3 regions of the Peribacillus sp. JNUCC41 genome follow, and region 3 is predicted to be linked to each of the others. Evidence: riboswitches for the same ligand, from Rfam matches in the RefSeq annotation. Region 3 holds a riboswitch; each other region holds the start of a gene.
What was found. Region 3 has a riboswitch for S-adenosylmethionine ahead of JNUCC41_RS07005 (methionine ABC transporter ATP-binding protein). Riboswitches for the same ligand answer to the same signal wherever they lie in the genome.

Region 1 (3,155 bases), 1.6 Mb from region 3:
CACAATTATCGTTGAATGAATGAATGCCTTCCGTCAATAATTTTACCGTTTGCAGGAAGTTATAGATGATGACAGGCTTGAATACATTCAATTCAAAATTACCTTGGCTTGCTGCAAAGCCAATTGTAGCATCGTTACCCACGATTTGAGTTGCAATCATGGTAAGCGCTTCACTTTGTGTTGGATTGACTTTACCTGGCATGATGGAGCTGCCTGGCTCATTTTCCGGAATGGCTATTTCGCCGATTCCGCTTCTTGGCCCACTTGCCAGCCATCTGACATCGTTCGCAATTTTCATTAAATCCGCTGCCAATGCTTTTAAAGCACCGTGTGCGTAGACGATTTCGTTATGGCTTGTCAATGCATGGAACTTATTATCAGATGTGACAAAAGGATATCCAGTATCAGCTGCAATTTGTTTGGCGGAAAGTCCCGGGAATTCTTTTTTTGTATTGATTCCGGTTCCTACAGCCGTTCCTCCTAGTGCAAGGTTCAATAATTTTTGGCTGCTTTCCTCAATCATCGCTAGATCTTTGTCGAGCATCGCTTTCCAACCGGAAATCTCTTGTCCCAATGTTAATGGTGTAGCATCTTGAAGATGTGTCCGGCCAATTTTCACGACATCCCAAAATTCTTTTTCTTTTGTATCGAATGTATCACGAAGAGCTTTGATGGCAGGAACCAATTTTTCAGCGACTTCCATAAAGGCAGCAATATGCATGGCTGTCGGGAAAGTATCATTTGAGCTCTGTGCCTTGTTAACATCATCATTCGGATGAAGGGTTTCCGATTCACCATTTTCTTTTAACCATTCATTTCCTTTGTTAGCGACCACTTCATTCACGTTCATATTACTTTGCGTACCACTTCCCGTTTGCCAAACTACAAGCGGGAAATGCTCATCTAGCGTTCCTTCAAGGATTTCGCCGCAAATCTTGACGATGGCATTCTTTTTAACTTCCGAAAGATCACCAAGATCATAGTTCACCTTTGCCGCAGCTTGTTTAACGTATGCAAATGCACGAACTAATTCAATCGGCATTTTTTCGTTACCGATTTTGAAATTGTTACGGCTTCTCTCGGTTTGTGCTCCCCAATATTTATCAGCAGGAACTTTCACTTCACCCATCGTATCTCGTTCGATTCTGTATTCCATGTGTTCTCCTCCTATGTTTGCACTATTCATTGAGACTTTTTGCATATGAAATGAATAATGTCGAATTATTCTTTCTCTCCATACATTGTACAAACTTTATTATTTTAAAGCAAAAATATCCGCTGACCTTTCACTTTTTCCGAAAATCCCATGCCCCTTCGTGTTTATATGAAGATTCGGATATTTTTTTTATAGATACATAAAGTGTTGACGCACTAGGCACCAATTAACCTGGTCATGAACATCCAAGCATTATCCATCCCAAAATGTCCTTGACAGTATTTTGTATATATAGTAAATTCAAAAGAAATTGAATAATCTAAACTCTTATCGAGAGAGGTAGAGGGAATGGCCCGATGACACCTCAGCAACCTTCATTTGTTTCAAACCAATGAAAAGGTGCTAATTCCACAAGTTTGTGAACTTGGAAGATAAGAAGAATGACTCGTCCTTACTTAATCAAAGTCTTCTTCTTAAAGAAGACTTTTTTTTATTTTATATAACTCAAAGGAGCAGTGAAAACCATGTACAAAACTGAAACATATCTTGCTCAATTAGGAAACCGCAGCGAAACGGCGACAGGAACAGTCAATCCGCCAGTATACTTTTCAACAGCTTTTCGCCATGAAGGAATTGGCCAATCGACGGGATTCGACTACACAAGAACAGGTAATCCTACACGCCAATTATTGGAGCGTTCCATCGCCGATATGGAAAAAGGCGACCAAGGTTATGCCTGCAGTTCAGGAATGGCCGCCATTTCCACTATCCTTGCCCTTTTTAAATCAGGTGATGCCTGGATTGTCAGCGAAGATCTTTATGGTGGTACATATCGTCTGTTAGAACAAGGTTTTAAAAAATGGGGATTGCAGTGTGACTATGTAAACACTTGTTGTTTGGAGGATATTGAAAAAGCCATCACTCCTCACACGAAAGCCATCTTCATCGAAACTCCCACTAACCCTCTTATGCAGCAAACGGACATTAGCGCTGTTGCCGCATTGGCCAAACAATATAATTTATTATTAATCGTTGATAATACTTTTTACACGCCTCTTATCCAACAACCCATCCTGCTTGGAGCGGATATCGTGATTCACAGTGCAACCAAGTATCTCGGTGGTCATAATGATGTGCTCGCCGGACTGATCGTTGCTAGCGGCGCTGAATTATGTGATGCATTAGCCTTCCATCATAATGGTACCGGAGCTGTCTTGAGCCCCTTTGATTCTTGGCTGATGATGCGTGGAATGAAAACCTTGGCATTGCGGATGGAGCGTCATGAAAAGAATGCCAAAATACTTGTAGATTACTTGTCGGAACATGATTGTGTCACGGACGTATTGTATCCCGGCAAAGGCGGCATGATTTCATTCCGTATCATTGATGAATCGGCGGTCAACCCCTTTTTACAATCGCTCTCATTAATTTCCTTTGCAGAAAGCCTTGGAGGGGTTGAAAGCTTTATCACCTATCCTGCCACACAAACGCATGCCGATATACCGCTTGAAGTCAGAACGGCAAATGGAGTTTGTAATCGCCTGCTCCGCTTCTCCGTTGGCATCGAGGATAGCGATGATTTGATTCAGGACTTGCAGCAAGCATTCGCACATGTAAAAAGGGAGGCGCTACGATGACAGGTCATGATTTTAGCTTTGAAACGAAATTACTTCATAATCAGCATAAATTCGATCCGGCAACGGGCGGTGTGAGCGTCCCCATTCAGCATGCATCGACTTTCCATCAATCCGATATCGATCAATTTGGCAAATATGATTACAGCAGAAGCGGGAACCCGACTCGCGAAGCACTTGAAGACATCATTGCCGAACTTGAGGAAGGCACTCACGGCTTTGCTTTTTCATCAGGTATGGCTGCCATTTCAACAGCCTTCCTGCTATTGTCTGCCGGGGATCATATCGTCATTTCCGAAGATGTGTACGGCGGAACGTTCAGGATGGTCACAAGCGTATTGATCCGTTTCAATATTGAGCATACC
Region 2 (3,155 bases), 1.6 Mb from region 3:
CCCCGATCTTCAATTCTTTTTTGTCTTCAGTTTTTGGGGATGCATCATCACTCCCGCATGCTGCCAAGCCAAGGGCAAGTGCACAGACTGATAATAACGAAGCTATTTTCTTCATTTGAAATTCCTCCTGTGTAATGAAATGTATTGAATCATTGAAAAATGACTGATCCCTATCGTTTGTTAACTATGTATGAGGCCTTGTCACCAACCATTTGAATGATTTGTACAAGGCAGATCAACACGACGATCGTCGTGATCATGACTGTGTTGTCATAACGGTAATAACCGTACCGGATGGCCAGGTCGCCAATTCCGCCCCCGCCGATTGTCCCTGCCATCGCTGAGTAACCGATAAGCGAAATGGTCGTTAATGTCAGTCCTTGAATGATACCCGGTTTTGCCTCTGGAAGAAGTACATCCTTAATGATCATCCATGGAGTGGCTCCTACGGCAATTGCAGCTTCAATCACTCCTCTGTCTATTTCACGTAATGCCGTTTCAACGATTCTTGCAAAAAAAGGTATTGCGGACACCGACAGGGATACAGAAGCCGCTCTCGGCCCTATTGTCGATCCAGTTAGAAGATCCGTTAAAGGAAGGAGGGCGACCAAGAGAATGATGAAAGGGATTGAACGGACAATATTGACTGCGAATCCTAGAAATCGATTCACGATACTATTTTCAAAAAATAAATTCCTTGTTGTTGTAAACAGCAATACTCCAAGCGGTAAACCGATTAACAGGGCTACTGCAAGGGAAACACCGACCATATAAATCGTTTCAAGAAAGGCTTTATTAAGATCAGGTAAAATATTGACGATGGAATCAAGCAGTGACATGTTTTAGCACCTCCACAGAACTGGAACGATTTTTTATATATTGCAATGCCGAATGAACTTGAGCGGCATCGCCTATTAACTCGATGATTAAAATGCCTAAAGGGACATCCTGGATATACTCAATTTTACCGTGTAAAATATTCCCCTTTACTGAATGGGATTGGAGAGCATCCGAAAGGATCGACTCACCAGCGGTTTGCCCTTCGAATTGAATTTTAATGATCGTACCTTTACTTTCATCAATCAAGTGCGGAGGGAGTGCGAAATCCAGAACACTGCTAATGAATTGCTTCGTTAACTCCTGCTTAGGCTGTGAAAATATTTCATAAACGGGACTTTCTTCAATTACACGGCCATCCTGCATGACGGCGACACGGTGGCATAGCTCTTTGACCACTTCCATTTCATGTGTAATCAACACGATGGTGATGCCAAGCTTACTGCTTATCTTTTTCAATAATTGTAAAATCGCTTTTGTAGTTGTTGGATCAAGTGCTGAAGTCGCTTCATCACATAATAGAACAGTGGGGTCATTTGCTAAGGCACGGGCTATGCCTACCCGTTGCTTCTGTCCACCGCTAAGCTGCGCCGGATAGACATCTTTCTTATCGCTGAGCCCTACGATTTCCAACAATTCCAATACACGTAACCTGATGGCATCCTTCGACCGATGCGCGGCCTTTAAGGCGAAAGCGACATTTTCATAAACGGTTTTTGAACTGACCAGTGAAAAGTGTTGGAATATCATTCCGATTTTTTGCCGTTGTTTACGAAGTTCTTTACTTGATAAAGAGGTTAAATCAATGCCGTCGATGATGATATTTCCACCTGTCGGACGTTCAAGCAAATTCAAGCAGCGGAGTAATGAGCTTTTTCCAGCTCCACTGTAGCCGACAATTCCATACACTTCGCCAGTTTGAATGGTTAAAGATACGTTATCCACTCCGATAACTCGGTTTTTCTTCGAGACGTATTCCTTTCGGACTGAACGGATTTCAATCATGAGCTTTCCCCCTTAAACATTAAAAAACTGCCCCTATCATTCAGAAAGAGGCAGCGAAATTATATCTCGTCTTATCTTTCAGAATGCAATCATTCTGCAGGAAGTGGCACCGTTCCCTAAGGGCGGTTGCCGGACATCACAGGGCCTGATCCCTCCGTCACTCTTGATAAGTAAATTATTATTTTAGAATATTTCAAGTTTTTCAATATAATCTATATTATTTGTAAAATTCGACAATGTCAATCGTTTCTGAAATTTTCGGGGTGATTTTTTGTTATTAAAGTTTAGTAAGGTCCATTAAAAGTGGGCAATTATGCAATAATCCAGCATTTTTGTCCAGGTTAATTATTCCAAAATTTCCTTGTCAAAAGAGTGAAGTGGTAATACATTTATTATAGTAAAGTTAGAAAAAGGAAGATGAAACTATATTTGTGTAATGATGGGGAGGCAATTGAATGTTAGAGATTAACACGATAAATGATGTGGTTTGTGTGAACGGGACTCCTGGCGGGAACAAATCCGGGATGAGTGTTTATGTCTTTTTAACGGATGGTCTATTGATAGATACTGGCGCACAGATTTTATTGGAAGAGCTCATTCCATTCTATGAGTCCGCAGACTTCGACTCAGTGGTCCTGACTCACTATCATGAAGACCATACCGGGGGCGCTGCATGGATACAGGAAAATAAAAAGGTCCCGCTTTTCATTCATCCGATGTCGGTTGAGGTTTGTGCAAAGGATGCCGTATATCCTGAATATCGTAAAATTTTCTGGGGAAAGAGAGACGCCTTTAAAGCTGAGTCGGTAGGGAAGGCCATTCATTCACGCACCCAAACGTGGGAGCCCATTTTTACCCCTGGTCATGCAAAGGACCATATGGTGTATTTGAATCACAGTAATGGCATGCTCTTTTCAGGAGACCTTTTCGTAACACCAAAAACAAAGCTTGTCTTACGGGAAGAGTCTGTCCCGGTCATCATCGATTCCATTAAAAGGTTACTTCAATATGACTTCGGGGAAGTGTTTTGCTGCCATGCTGGACATGTCCCTGATGGGAAGGACATGTTTCGGAAAAAGCTCGATTATTTGGAAAACCTACAAGGTGAAATTTTACGCTTGCATTCTCAAGGGCTGACCGTTCATGAAATCCAGCAGGCCGTTTTACCGAATCGCTATCCCCTTATCGAGATATCTGGGCATGAATGGGATTCAGAGCATATCATTACATCGATATTAAAAGAAAATATTTTAAATGTAAGGGACAATGGAACTATTTGAATGCTATTTCAATGTTTTCTATTTGTCACTCAA
Region 3 (3,155 bases):
AAAATAGTTAGCATCCAATTCCTTATCATTCAACGCCTTATTCGGTAAAACGTAGTCCTGGAATGTTTCGATTTCCAATTCGATTCCTTTTTCTTTAAGAAGCGGCTTAGCTTCCTCAAGGATTTCAGCATGCGGAACATTGGATGCCCCTACAACTAATTTCTTCGATTCTTTTTCCGTACCACTGCCGCCTTTATCCTTTTCACTTCCACAAGCAGCCAAAGCGATAGATAACACTAAAATTAATGCAAAGCCTAAAAACTTTTTCATCCTATTCATCTCCCTTTATCTTTTGTCCAATTTAGATGTAATCACATCTCCAATAATTTGAATTATGAAGACGATAATTAGAATAACGATCGTCGCTACAAGCGTAACGTCATTTTGATTTCTTTGATAGCCGTCCAAATAGGCTAGATTACCAAGTCCGCCTGCACCGATGACCCCGGCCATTGCGGTATATCCAACCAATGCAATCGATGTTACCGTAATCCCGGAAATAAGGGCAGGCATCGACTCTGGAAGAAGGACCTTCCAAATGATCGTACTCGTTTTTGCCCCCATGGATTTAGCGGCTTCGATTACACCCTTATCGATTTCACGCAGGCCGATTTCAACCATACGCGCATAAAATGGGGCAGCCCCGATAATAAGTGCCGGCAGTGCAGCGTTCTCTCCGATCATGGATCCGACGAGTGCTTTAGTGAAAGGAATGAGCAGCACGATCAAAATAAGAAATGGAATGGAACGGAATATATTAACGATAGCACTCATGACCCCGTTAATCACCCGATTTTCCCACATATTACCCTTCCCTGTCAGGAACAGGATCAATCCTAATATTATGCCTATAAAAAAGGTTGCCACTACAGAGACGCTTGTCATGTAAAGCGTTTCTTTCGTTGCTTCAATAATGTCTTCCCAATCAATATTCGGCAATAATTCTTCAAGCATGAGTAATCACCTCCACGCCTACCTGCTGTGCTTTAATGAATTCGATTGCGCGGAGCATTTCATCCTCAGTGCCATCAAGATGGATAAACAATGTTCCATATGAACCGCTTCTTGTTTGGGATATCTTACCTTGAACGATATTGACATCCAACTCGAAGTTACGTACAAGCTTGGTGATCAACGGGCTTTCTGCATGATCACCTACAAAGGTCAATTGAATCACTTTGCCTGCAGGATAACGTTCGAGCAAATGGTCCATCGTTTCTTTCGTTTCTTCCGGTTCCGTTACCTGCTGCACGAAACGCTTTGTCATTTGTTCTTTAGGATTCTTGAAAACATCCAGGACAGGACCCTGTTCAACAACTTGCCCGTTTTCCATCACGGCGACGCGATGACAGATTTTACGTATTACATGCATTTCATGTGTTATCAAGACGATCGTCAATCCTAGGCGCTGATTGATGTCAACAAGCAATTCGAGTATGGAGTCGGTAGTCTGCGGATCCAAGGCAGATGTCGCTTCATCACACAGCAGCACTTTAGGGTCATTTGCCAAAGCCCTCGCTATGCCCACCCTTTGCTTTTGCCCTCCGCTTAATTGTGAAGGATAGGCCTTTTCCCTGCCTTCCAGTCCGACTAACTTGATCAATTCGTTCACACGCTTGATCCGTTCCGCTTTAGAAACACCAGCAATTTCCAATGGGAAAGAAATATTATCCTGAACGGTCCTTGACCATAATAGATTGAAATGTTGGAAAATCATGCTGATTTCTTGACGTGCCTTACGGAGCTGAGCCCCTTTAATTTTTGAAATTTCCTTCTCAGCCACCACAACGGATCCCTCTGTAGGAGTTTCCAATCCATTGAGCATTCTGATTAAAGTACTTTTCCCCGCTCCACTGTAACCGATGATACCGAAAATCTCGCCTTTATTTATTTCAACATTCACATTATTTACAGCCTTGATCGTCTCACTGTTTCCTTTTCCTGTTCGGAACAGCTTACTGACTTTCGTCAATGTAATCATTAATCCTCACCTCTTTTATCCAATAAAACCTATGAACTTAGTTGATTTCTTTACATTATTAGTCTGTTTCTCATAACATGCACATGTTTTCCCCATTAAAACTGAAAAAACCTTTCTGCATGAGCAGAAAGGCAGGTGAAGAAACAGGCCTTTCTCTCATCTTCCAAAGTAATTAAACTTTGTGTGAATTGGCACCTTTCCAAGGAAATCTCCTTGTCGGTTGCCGGGTTTCATCGGGCACATCCCTCCACCTCTCTTGATAAGAGCTAATATATAGAATATTTGTACATCATTAAGTTCTTTAGTATGGAGAAATTTTATCATAGATAAAAAAGGAGCGCAATGTATATTATTTCTAGTTCAAGAATGAACAGGAACTCTGCTTAAAGCGTTTTGGAAGTCAAGGAGACGATATTCGTCGCTTTTTCAATTGCCTGCTCTAAATCTTCTATTAAGTCGTCTACATTTTCAATCCCAATTGATAAACGGACTTGATCGGCACTTACACCCGCTTTCGCAAGACCCGCCTCATTCAATTGTTGATGGGTCGTACTGGCTGGGTGGATGATCAAGCTCTTCGCATCCCCTACATTCGCCACATGGGACCATAATTCCACCGAATTGATAAGTTTTGCCCCAGCTTCGCGATTACCTTGTATTCCAAAAGTCACGACAGATCCAGCTCCCTTAGGCAAATATTTATCCGCAAGGGCCTTATCGGGATGATCCTCATCACCAGGATGCGAAACCCAAGTCACGGCAGGATGGTTTTTTAAATATTCAATGACAGACTTGGTGTTTGATAGATGCTCTTTCATCCTTACATGCAGCGTTTCAAGTCCAAGCGTAAACTGGAATGCACTTTGGGCACTTAGCGCAGGGCCTAAATCACGAAGTAACTGGACTCGGGCTTTCGTTATGAATGCGGCAGGTCCAACTGCCTCGGCATATACCAGACCGTCATAACTTGGGTCAGGCTCCGTGAAGCCAGGGTAGTTTGGCGAGTTCCAATCGAACTTCCCTCCATCCACGATGACACCGCCTAGTGTCGTTCCATTTCCCAGAAGCCATTTTGTAGCGGAATGGATGACGATGTCCGCGCCAAAATCAATTGGTCTGCAAAGATATGGTGTTGCAAAGGTATTATCAATGATTAAAGGTATGCCGGCTTCAT

Region 1: it holds a riboswitch for S-adenosylmethionine, as region 3 does, so the genes downstream of both, JNUCC41_RS14440 (methionine biosynthesis PLP-dependent protein) here and JNUCC41_RS07005 (methionine ABC transporter ATP-binding protein) in region 3, are expected to answer to the same signal.
Region 2: it holds a riboswitch for S-adenosylmethionine, as region 3 does, so the genes downstream of both, JNUCC41_RS14480 (methionine ABC transporter ATP-binding protein) here and JNUCC41_RS07005 (methionine ABC transporter ATP-binding protein) in region 3, are expected to answer to the same signal.

The regions. Positions count from the first base shown of each region.
Region 1 covers NZ_CP062163.1:2,974,080-2,977,234, reverse strand. The annotation lists gene fumC (class II fumarate hydratase) at 1-1,156, opposite strand, end outside; SAM riboswitch class I at 1,481-1,594, shown strand; gene JNUCC41_RS14440 (methionine biosynthesis PLP-dependent protein) at 1,681-2,793, shown strand; gene metC (cystathionine beta-lyase) at 2,790-3,155, shown strand, end outside.
Region 2 covers NZ_CP062163.1:2,982,199-2,985,353, forward strand. The annotation lists gene JNUCC41_RS14470 (MetQ/NlpA family ABC transporter substrate-binding protein) at 1-115, opposite strand, end outside; gene JNUCC41_RS14475 (methionine ABC transporter permease) at 171-839, opposite strand; gene JNUCC41_RS14480 (methionine ABC transporter ATP-binding protein) at 826-1,842, opposite strand; SAM riboswitch class I at 1,911-2,015, opposite strand; gene JNUCC41_RS14485 (MBL fold metallo-hydrolase) at 2,298-3,122, shown strand.
Region 3 covers NZ_CP062163.1:1,391,761-1,394,915, forward strand. The annotation lists gene JNUCC41_RS06995 (MetQ/NlpA family ABC transporter substrate-binding protein) at 1-270, opposite strand, end outside; gene JNUCC41_RS07000 (methionine ABC transporter permease) at 286-954, opposite strand; gene JNUCC41_RS07005 (methionine ABC transporter ATP-binding protein) at 947-1,981, opposite strand; SAM riboswitch class I at 2,135-2,247, opposite strand; gene JNUCC41_RS07010 (O-acetylhomoserine aminocarboxypropyltransferase/cysteine synthase family protein) at 2,365-3,155, opposite strand, start outside.